DNA from 2 places in the Priestia sp. FSL P4-0332 genome. Region 2 is predicted to be linked to the other one. Evidence: predicted binding sites of a transcription regulator. Region 2 holds the regulator's gene; the other holds the start of a gene.
The links. Region 2 encodes LexA, which represses DNA repair genes until DNA is damaged. Its sites were predicted from a motif close to CGAACATATGTTCG; they were not measured.

Region 1 (4,607 bases), 1.8 Mb from region 2:
ATCTGATAAAATATAAGATTCTCTAGACAGCTTCATTGCCGTTTGCTTGATCAATGCTTCTTCTGGATCAGGAGTTGTATATCCATATTGATGATGAATTCCATTCGCTCCCATAAAGCACTTATCAAAACGATATTGCTCAAGACTTAAAAGAGCTCCATTGCCAATTAAAGCGCCCGTTTTATGTTTAACAGATCCCCCAATTAAATAGAGGGTGATACCTTGTTCTAGCATCGGGTTTAAATGCATTAAACCATTTGTCACGACAACTACATCTTTTTGCTTTAAAAAAGGAATCATTTCATACGTTGTAGTTCCTGCATCTAAAAAAATACAGTCACCTTCATTTATAATGGAAGCCGCATACTCTGCAATGTTTCGTTTATCTTGAACATTTTTAGCAGATTTTTCGATAACGCTCAGTTCGATTCGTTTACTGCGAATAAGCGAAGCGCCACCGTGAACACGTTTGAGCATTTGCTCTTCTTCTAGTTGACTTAAGTCTCTTCTAATGGTGGATTCCGAAGCGCCTGTAACTTCGATAAACTCTTGCACTTTTACAAGTTCTTTCTCTTTTAAAAGTTTTAAGATTAGTTGATGTCTCTCCGGCGTTAACATGTTCTAGCTCCTTTTTCAAAAAAGCGTTTTCATTTATTTCATGTACTTACTTTATCACGGTTTACATTCAAAATCAATCATAAAAAATCAAAAACATTCATTTTTTTAATTACAAAATAAAGTTTTTTGAACGAATAATTAGATTTGTATTTGGTTTAATAATAGTTCGTACAAAAGGAAATATGCTGGTAATTCAAGAATTTGTCTACTTTTCTCATTATATGTAAAGGTTTTCTTCTACTCAATTAGCTATGACTGTTTTTGACTATTTCTTGACCGATTGAATTTTTCTGACTGAATCGAGTATAGCTTATCCTGATTTCATAAAAGCCTACACACAAAAAAAGTTGTCCACCTTTTTGGACAACTCAAAGTGACCCATCATTTAAATAAAAACAGAAGCATATATAATATGGAAGCAAGGGCAGAAGAAATAGCTAAACTTGAGATAAAACGAACGAGTCTTTTTTTAATGAACTGCGTTAATTCGATTTCTCTTACTTGAGTTTTTTCATTTTGCATACAATAATCCCTTCTTTAATTAAAATTTCCTAGTAGCTAGAAGTTACTACTCGCAGAATATGCTTTTATGTATTGTATGCATGCGTTAAAAAAAAGATACAAAACGAACAAAAAAGCTACTCTTAGCTAGAGTAGCTTTCATCTTTCCATACATCTGCTTCAATTACTGCATCCGCTCGAATCGAATATGTATAACAAGGGCCTGTAACCATCAGCGTATTCGACTGCAGCGAGACTTTATCAATCGTCACTCGTTCATACCTTTGAATATGTCCTGCTTCATAGACGTGAAGCGTTACTGGATGATGCTCCGAGTAACTGTTCATAATGACATTTTCAATATGCTCAATCTTTTCTTTTTTCAACCCTAAAGACTGCTTATGCGCCTCGGGACTGTACATTTTCTTCATCTTCTCTAAATGCTCGGGCATTACTAACTTTGCATACTGTTTTAGTTCATCTTGATACACGTTCATTCTCCCCCTTGACTCTTGCTTCTATTTTACCGAACGAACATTCTCATTGCAAAACTTTTTAATCAAAATAAAAGCAAACAATTCATTTTTTCATACTCCATAAAAACTGTCAAAAGATTTTATGTTAATAGCAGAAACTGATTTTTAAAAAAATAATAATATCCCATCTTTAATTCGGTCTCTAGAGTTGGTATAATACATTGTCATGACTGTGTTTTCGGAGTTTTTGATGATTGGAGGTAACGTTCATGATTAATAAAATAAAAGAAATTATCCTCATTATTCTAGGGAGCCTCATTTTTGCACTGGCCATTAATTACTTTGCCATTCCAAATGAATTAGCTGAAGGCGGTGTAACCGGTGTAACAATGATTACCTATTATGTATTAGGCTGGTCTCCCGGTATCACAAACTTTATATTAAACGGTTTGCTGGTACTGATCGGATACAAACTGCTTCACAAACGTGTTATTGCTTACACAATTATATGTATTATTTTCACGTCTCTATTCCTACATATAACTGAAGGACTGGGAAATCCTCTTGACGATACGTTACTGGGGGCTATTTTTGCTGGTATTTTAGCTGGTGTAGGACTTGGACTTGTGTTTAGAGGAGGCGGAACTTCCGGAGGCTCTGCAGTTATTGCCCGTTTAGCTAATCAATATCTAGACTGGAATATTAGCAAAACGATGCTGGCAATTGACTTATTAGTTGTAGCAAGCGCTTATTTTGTTATCGGTGGAGAAAAGACGATGTATACGGTTATTTCTCTTTACATCGGAACAAAGGTGCTTGATTATATCATTGAAGGACTCAACCCTCGCAAAGCAATCACCATTATTTCACACCGTTCAGCTGAAGTAGCCGAACAAGTCAATAAAAAGATGGAGCGCGGAGTCACCGTCTTTTCTGCTCATGGAAGCTATACAAAAGAAGCAAAAGACGTATTGTACGTCGTTGTGAACAAACAAGAACTTCTGGAGTTGAAGCGCATTATTCATAAAGTTGACGAACAGGCTTTTGTGGTCGTCCACGATGTGCGCGACGTCTTTGGAGTAGGTTTTACCATTCCAAAAGCCAGCTGAAAACCCGCTATAAAAAAGCGGGTTTTTTCTATTATATATGTTTGCGCTGAAAATACAGTAAACCTGCTGTTATAAAAAGAAAAAACTTTCTTATAACGACAATAAAAAGCTCTGTAATGAAAAAGAAAAAAGCTAAAAGGCGACGCCTTTTAGCTTTTTTCTTTACACGTCCATTTGATTAACAGACCGCAGTGCGTTAATCCTCCTCCAAACCCATAGAGAATAAGGAGGTCATTATCCTGTACTTTTCCTGTCATTATTCCTTCGTTTAAAGCAAGCGGAATAGAAGCTGAAGATGTATTTCCGCAGTATTGCACACTCGTTAACGTTTTATCCATTGAAACATCTGTTTTAGCACAAATAGCTTCGATCATTCGAAGGTTTGCACTGTGCGGAATAAACCAATTTACATCAGAAAGAGAAATGGAAGTATCCTTTAATAATGCTTCTACTCCTTTTGGAATCGTTCGTACAGCAAAGCGATATACTTCACGTCCGTTTTGAACTAAATTTCCACTCGAGTTAATTTCTTTTCCTGAAAGAGTATTAGATAAATTAGAACGATATAAATTTCCCCCTCCGCTCCCGTCCGTTCCGTAGTGACATCCTAAGAAACTTGGGTTATGCTCGTCGTATTCTACAAGCATCGCTCCCGCTCCGTCACCGAACAGCACGCATGTTGCACGGTCCGTATAATCTGTAATTCTCGACATTACTTCGGCACCAATAACTAAAATCTTTTTATGCAATCCCGACGTCACTAAGCCGTTCGCCACATGAAGTCCATATGTAAAACCGGCGCATGCGGCACTTAAATCAAATGCAGCAGCTTGATCAATATGAAAGTAATCTTGAACCTGACATGCTACGCTAGGAAAAAAGTGATCAGGCGTTGTTGTCGAAACAATAATTGCATCTACATCTTCTATTTTTACATCATATCGGTTAAGCAAATTTTCAACGGCTTGAATGGCAAGCGTGGACGTGTATTCGCCTTCTCCTGCAATTCGTCGTTCTTTCATTCCCGTACGCTGTACAATCCATTCGTCACTTGTATCAACCATTTCTTTTAAATGGTCATTCGTTAATTTTTGCTTTGGTGTATATATCCCCATTCCCGTGATTCTAGCTTTTGATTGTATCATTTCTCCACCTCAAATCAGTTGATACTTAATTATAACATCTGCCTTTAATATCTGGTACTAATTTATTGTTAGATAAAAAGCGCAAAGGCATACCCTTTACGCTTTTTATCAAATAGAATAATCTTCTGGAATAAATACTTTTAGCTGCTTAGGCTTTACATACACCTGATCTCCGACTTGAAGGCTGAGTGTTTTATAATGCTCTTTGCTTAATTCAGCTTCTAAAAATTCTTCTGCATCTTCTCTTTTTAATTCAATTTGCACGATAGGTCCTATCACATGAATATGGCTAACGGTTGCAGAAACGGCATCTGCGCTTGTGTTTACCTTTTCAAGGTGAATATCATGAGGTCGCACATAACCAACAGCTGCTTCTTCATTTCTTCCGCTAAATTCTGGAACATCCATTTCAAAGCTTCCTTGTTTTAGTCTGCCTTTATGAATGCGGCCCTTGAATAAATTGACGTTCCCTAAAAAATCGTACACAAACGGACTGTTAGGATGATCATATACTTCCTCAGGACTTCCAATCTGCTCAATTTTTCCGTTGTTCATCACAACAATACGATCGGCCACATCTAAAGCTTCTTCTTGATCATGCGTAACGAATATACTCGTAATATGAAAGTCATTATGCAATTTACGCAGCCACCTGCGCAAATCTTTGCGAACTTTTGCATCCAAAGCTCCAAAAGGTTCGTCTAATAGCAGTACTTTAGGTTCCACTGCTAACGCTCGAGCAAGCGCCACTCGCTGCC
Region 2 (4,607 bases):
GTTTTTTTAGCTATATACTTTTTCACGTACGTTTGGAGAATCTGTTGAAGCTTTCGAGAAGTTAATGGTTTCACGTACAACGTAAATAGGTCTATTTTTACTTTCATCGTAAATTCTTGCGATGTATTGTCCGACTAGTCCTAAGCCAAGTAGCTGAATACCGCTAAAGAAGGTGATAGCTACCATAATAGAAGTCCAGCCAGGCTGAATGTTTTTACCTATCAGCCAAACAACAATCGAATAACTTAAAACTAAAAGTGATACAAAAACCGATAACCAGCCAATAACCATTACTAAACGCAAAGGCTTCGTTGAAAACCCAATAATTCCATCTGAAGCAAACTTGATCATCTTTTTTAAAGGATATTTTGTTTCACCAGCAAAGCGTTCATCGCGCTCATATTCTACATATGTTTGCCTGAAGCCAATCCAAGACATCATTCCTCGTACAAAACGATTGCGTTCAGTCATTTTTTTGAATACATCCGCTACTTTTCGGTCGATAATACGAAAATCTCCCGTGTCTTTAGGGATTTCGATATCGGACATATAATTTAAAAAGCTGTTTACATCCATACGTATGCGAACAGCTTTTATGTTTTAAACCGATCTTTTAATAAATTCCATAGGGAACTCACTCCGAGACTAATGCTGATCAGAATTCCTGATAGAGCTACTATTAAAGCGATATATTCAAAGATAGAAAACTGCTTCATACTATCCCAATGGATGTTTCCCTTTAGTTTGCTAATAACTAAATTCATTCCGTAAATACCGGAAAGAACCGTGTAAATCGTTAAAATTAATAATAAGTAATTGTGACGCTTGGCTGCGATTTTCTCTTGATTTTGGTACAAAGTACCAAGGGTTTCTTTGACTTCTTGATAAAGAGAATTGATATGAAAGATTTTTTTAAAGAGCTCAGAAAACTCTTGACCTTCTGTACGAGAGCTAATTTCTAAAAACAAATATTTACCTGAAAACACGGTAATAGAGCGGATTAGTCGTTCAATGCCCTCTGAATTTTTATGAAACGTGAGCTGAGAATATTCATAAGATAGTTTTAGCAACACGATTTTATAGAAAAAATGTAAAAATAAATTATAGTAATGCTGGCCAAATAGATGATTCATCAAAAGCTGATCCGTTTTAGAGTCTGTCGATTTAGAAATACACGAAAACACATGGTCTGTTATGACGTAATAGGTTTCAGGAGCCCATCTGGAATACACGTGTTTAGTATTATACGTTTTAATATACTCATGATTGTGTGCAGAAATAAACGCTTTCCCGCCAGGCGTATAGCTATTTAGCTGTCCAGTACGAAATAAAGTTGTGGAATTAATCTCTTGCTCTTGATTTACCGTTACATAACTTAACACAAACATCCGTTCATCGATAAAATAAGGAAGGCTCCCAACGTGCTGTTCACGTGTGGCTTCTTTCTTGATGTGTTCGTTCAAAAATGGCGCGAGCTGTGAAAAAATATAATCTTGCACTTTGCTATAGCGATGATGTTCATAGGTAATGGTGGATCCATGCTCTTCAGCAAGCTTCGGTTCTAATACACGAAAATGATTCATGAACTCTAAAATATCATCATAGGTGTAATGATTATGGCTCATCTCAGTGCGAATGGTCATGACGCCAATTTCAAAAGGACATAAAAAAACATCCACAGACAGCACGTTGCTAGACACGGTGGTGGAGGAAGTGTGTAAAGTAATGGTATGGTCTATTTTTTTTGAAAATCTAAGCAACCCTTCTTTTTCGCACGAGTCAGGGAATAGAATGCATTCAATGTAAGGAAGAAAATATTGATCCAGGCTATCATGAGATACGTAATATTGTTCTCCGTAGTATTCTTTTTCTAAATGTTTGTTTTGAATGGAAAAAAACTCGAACAAATTTGCTTCCAGTGCATGAACAAGCTGCTCTTTATTTTTTCGGTCAAAGGAAAAAGGAAAAAGAAACATGTTCATTGCTTTGGTAGGTACAATGGTTTGAAATGGTTCTGTTTTCCTTGGTGTATTGGTCATAAACTACATCCTTTTTATAGTCGGTTGTATTTCCTTGTAAGAGTCGAGGAAATGCAGGTAGAAAGTAAAGGATAAAACAAGCTTTATAAAAACCGTTCTACCTGCCTGCGATGATTCAATGTATCATTTATAATATGCCAATTTTTTTAGAAAACAAACGTAAAAAAACCAACTAACATCATGATTAGTTGGTTTTACATACAGTGTCTGATTAGTGAATCGTGCGATATACACCAGTTACTTTTCCTAAAATCGTTACGTGGCGAAGAATAATAGGCGCCATCGTTGAATTTTCAGGCTGTAAACGAACGAAATTTTCTTCTTTAAAGAAGCGTTTTACCGTTGCTTCGTTGTCTTCGGTCATAGCGACCACAATATCTCCATTATTAGCTGTTTGCTGCTGACGTACGATTACCATATCGCCATCTAGAATACCTGCTTCAATCATACTTTCTCCCATAATTTCAAGCATAAATACATGATCATCTGGAGAAACGAATTTATCTGGAAGAGGGAAATATTCTTCCACATTTTCAACGGCTGTTATAGGAAGACCCGCTGTTACTTTACCAATAACAGGAACATTAATGACATTGCTTTTAGGGATGTTTACTTCGTCTAGTTGAAGAACTTCGATTGCTCTCGGTTTTGTTGGATCTCTGCGAATTAACCCTTTGCTTTCTAAACGAGCTAAATGCCCGTGTACAGTGGAGCTAGAGGCTAATCCTACCGCTTCCCCAATCTCGCGAACAGAAGGCGGATAACCTTTTAATTTTACTTCGTGCTTAATAAAATCTAGTATGTCTTGTTGACGTTTTGATAGCTTCATATTTTTCACCTCGATTTTAGCTATTCTTTAGGTGAATTATACCACGTGATGTGTCAATATACAAACATAAGTTCGAAGAATTCCATTGACAGAAACAAATGTTCTCACTAAAATAAGAACATATATTCTGATAGGGGGATCATAATATGCAACAATTCTTACATTCTATGAAACATTACGCTATTTTTTTTGCAGTTATCGCTGCACTTACATATGTATTGACGCTGGTTTTAGGAGCGGATAAAGTAGATTTAGACAAATATTCAACGGTTACTATTACAAAAGGAGATACGCTTTGGGACTTGTCCAACAAGTATCATAATCACCATCATTTGACCACCAATGAATTTGTCAAATGGGTTGAAGAAGTCAATGATTTAAACTCAGACACTGCCCAGTCTTTATCTCCTGGAGATAAATTATATATTCCTGTTTTAAAAAAAGAGTTACATAATCAAGTGGCAATTGAACAGTAGTGTGTAACGGCCGTTCCTGAATATTGTTAGAAGCCGAAAAGGTCGTGATAAAAGTGGATGCCATTATTTATTGCCGTGTCAGTACGGATAAAAAAACCCAAGAAACATCTTTACAGCGCCAGCAAGAAGAATTAAAAAAGCTTGCTGATCTTCACCATCTAAAGGTGAAAAAAGTCGTGATGGAAAAAGCAAGCGGATATGATGTAGACAGAGAGGGTATTTTGGATGTTCTTCATACAATGAAAGAAGAGAAAATATCTGTGCTGCTCATTCAAGACGAAACACGATTAGGCAGAGGAAACGCCCGAATTGCGCTGCTTCATGCTTTTCATAAAGAAAATGCTACAATCTATACGATTAGTCATCAAGGCCAGCTTCAGCTTTCAGAATCTGATTCAATGGTGTTAGATATTATTAGCTTAGTGGAAGAGCATCAGCGGAAATTACATAATGCTAAAATTAAAAGAGGAATGAAAAGAGCCGTAGAAAAAGGTTATCGTCCGCAGCAAAATTTAAAAAATCAAGGAGTTAACTCGGGAAGAGAAAAAAAAGAAGCGCCGATTGAAGAAATTGTCCGCCTTCGTCATAACGGCTTAACCTTTGCTGAAATTTCAGTTACGCTAAAAGGTTTTGGTTATAATATTTCAAAAGCGACGGTACATCGTCGCTATCAAGAGTACCAAGACAGTGCTCAATCTCTTGATAAAACGAAAGAGATTTAGTAAGATGACTACATGTTGCCGGAACGGTTCGGTAATTTTAATTATTGATTATAAGGAGATAGGTTTTATATGCTATCAAAAGATAAACTTGCTCGTATTAATGCTCTTTCAAAAAAGGCAAAGGCTGAAGGGCTGACAGAATCTGAAGCGAAAGAACAGCAAGAGCTACGTCAGGAATATTTAAAAGTTTTCCGACAATCTATGACAAATCACCTTCATACGATTAAAGTTGTGGACGAAGAAGGTAAAGATGTTACGCCTAAGAAGTTAAAAGAGAGTAAAAAGAAGCGTCTTCACTGAGACGTTCTAGTAAAACTAGAGGGAGAGTTCCCTCTAGTTTTTTGTATATTTTTAATAAGGCACACAAAAACTGTAAAAGTGGAAATTTTTTTGGTTCAAGTATTGTACAAATAAGCAAATCATTAGTATGATAACATATGTACATAGTTTTGAAAGGAATGAAGAGTATGACACAACGTATTGAAGATCTTTCGATTGCAACAATTCGTACTTTATCAATCGATGCGATTGAAAAAGCAAA

Region 1: a site for LexA is predicted at 1,647-1,660, ahead of MKY06_RS10920 (YolD-like family protein). Genes of this name have one in related genera too.

The regions. Positions count from the first base shown of each region.
Region 1 is NZ_JBBOUA010000001.1:2,161,573-2,166,179, reverse strand. It holds gene MKY06_RS10930 (DeoR/GlpR family DNA-binding transcription regulator) at 1-618, opposite strand, end outside; gene MKY06_RS10925 (hypothetical protein) at 1,000-1,140, opposite strand; gene MKY06_RS10920 (YolD-like family protein) at 1,263-1,616, opposite strand; gene MKY06_RS10915 (YitT family protein) at 1,865-2,704, shown strand; gene MKY06_RS10910 (ketoacyl-ACP synthase III) at 2,854-3,849, opposite strand; gene MKY06_RS10905 (sulfate/molybdate ABC transporter ATP-binding protein) at 3,958-4,607, opposite strand, start outside.
Region 2 is NZ_JBBOUA010000001.1:3,965,795-3,970,401, reverse strand. It holds partial or broken gene MKY06_RS20900 (glycosyltransferase) at 7-561, opposite strand; gene MKY06_RS20895 (hypothetical protein) at 594-2,039, opposite strand; gene lexA (transcriptional repressor LexA) at 2,251-2,868, opposite strand; gene yneA (cell division suppressor protein YneA) at 3,015-3,344, shown strand; gene MKY06_RS20880 (YneB family resolvase-like protein) at 3,398-4,066, shown strand; gene MKY06_RS20875 (DUF896 domain-containing protein) at 4,136-4,366, shown strand; gene tkt (transketolase) at 4,534-4,607, shown strand, end outside.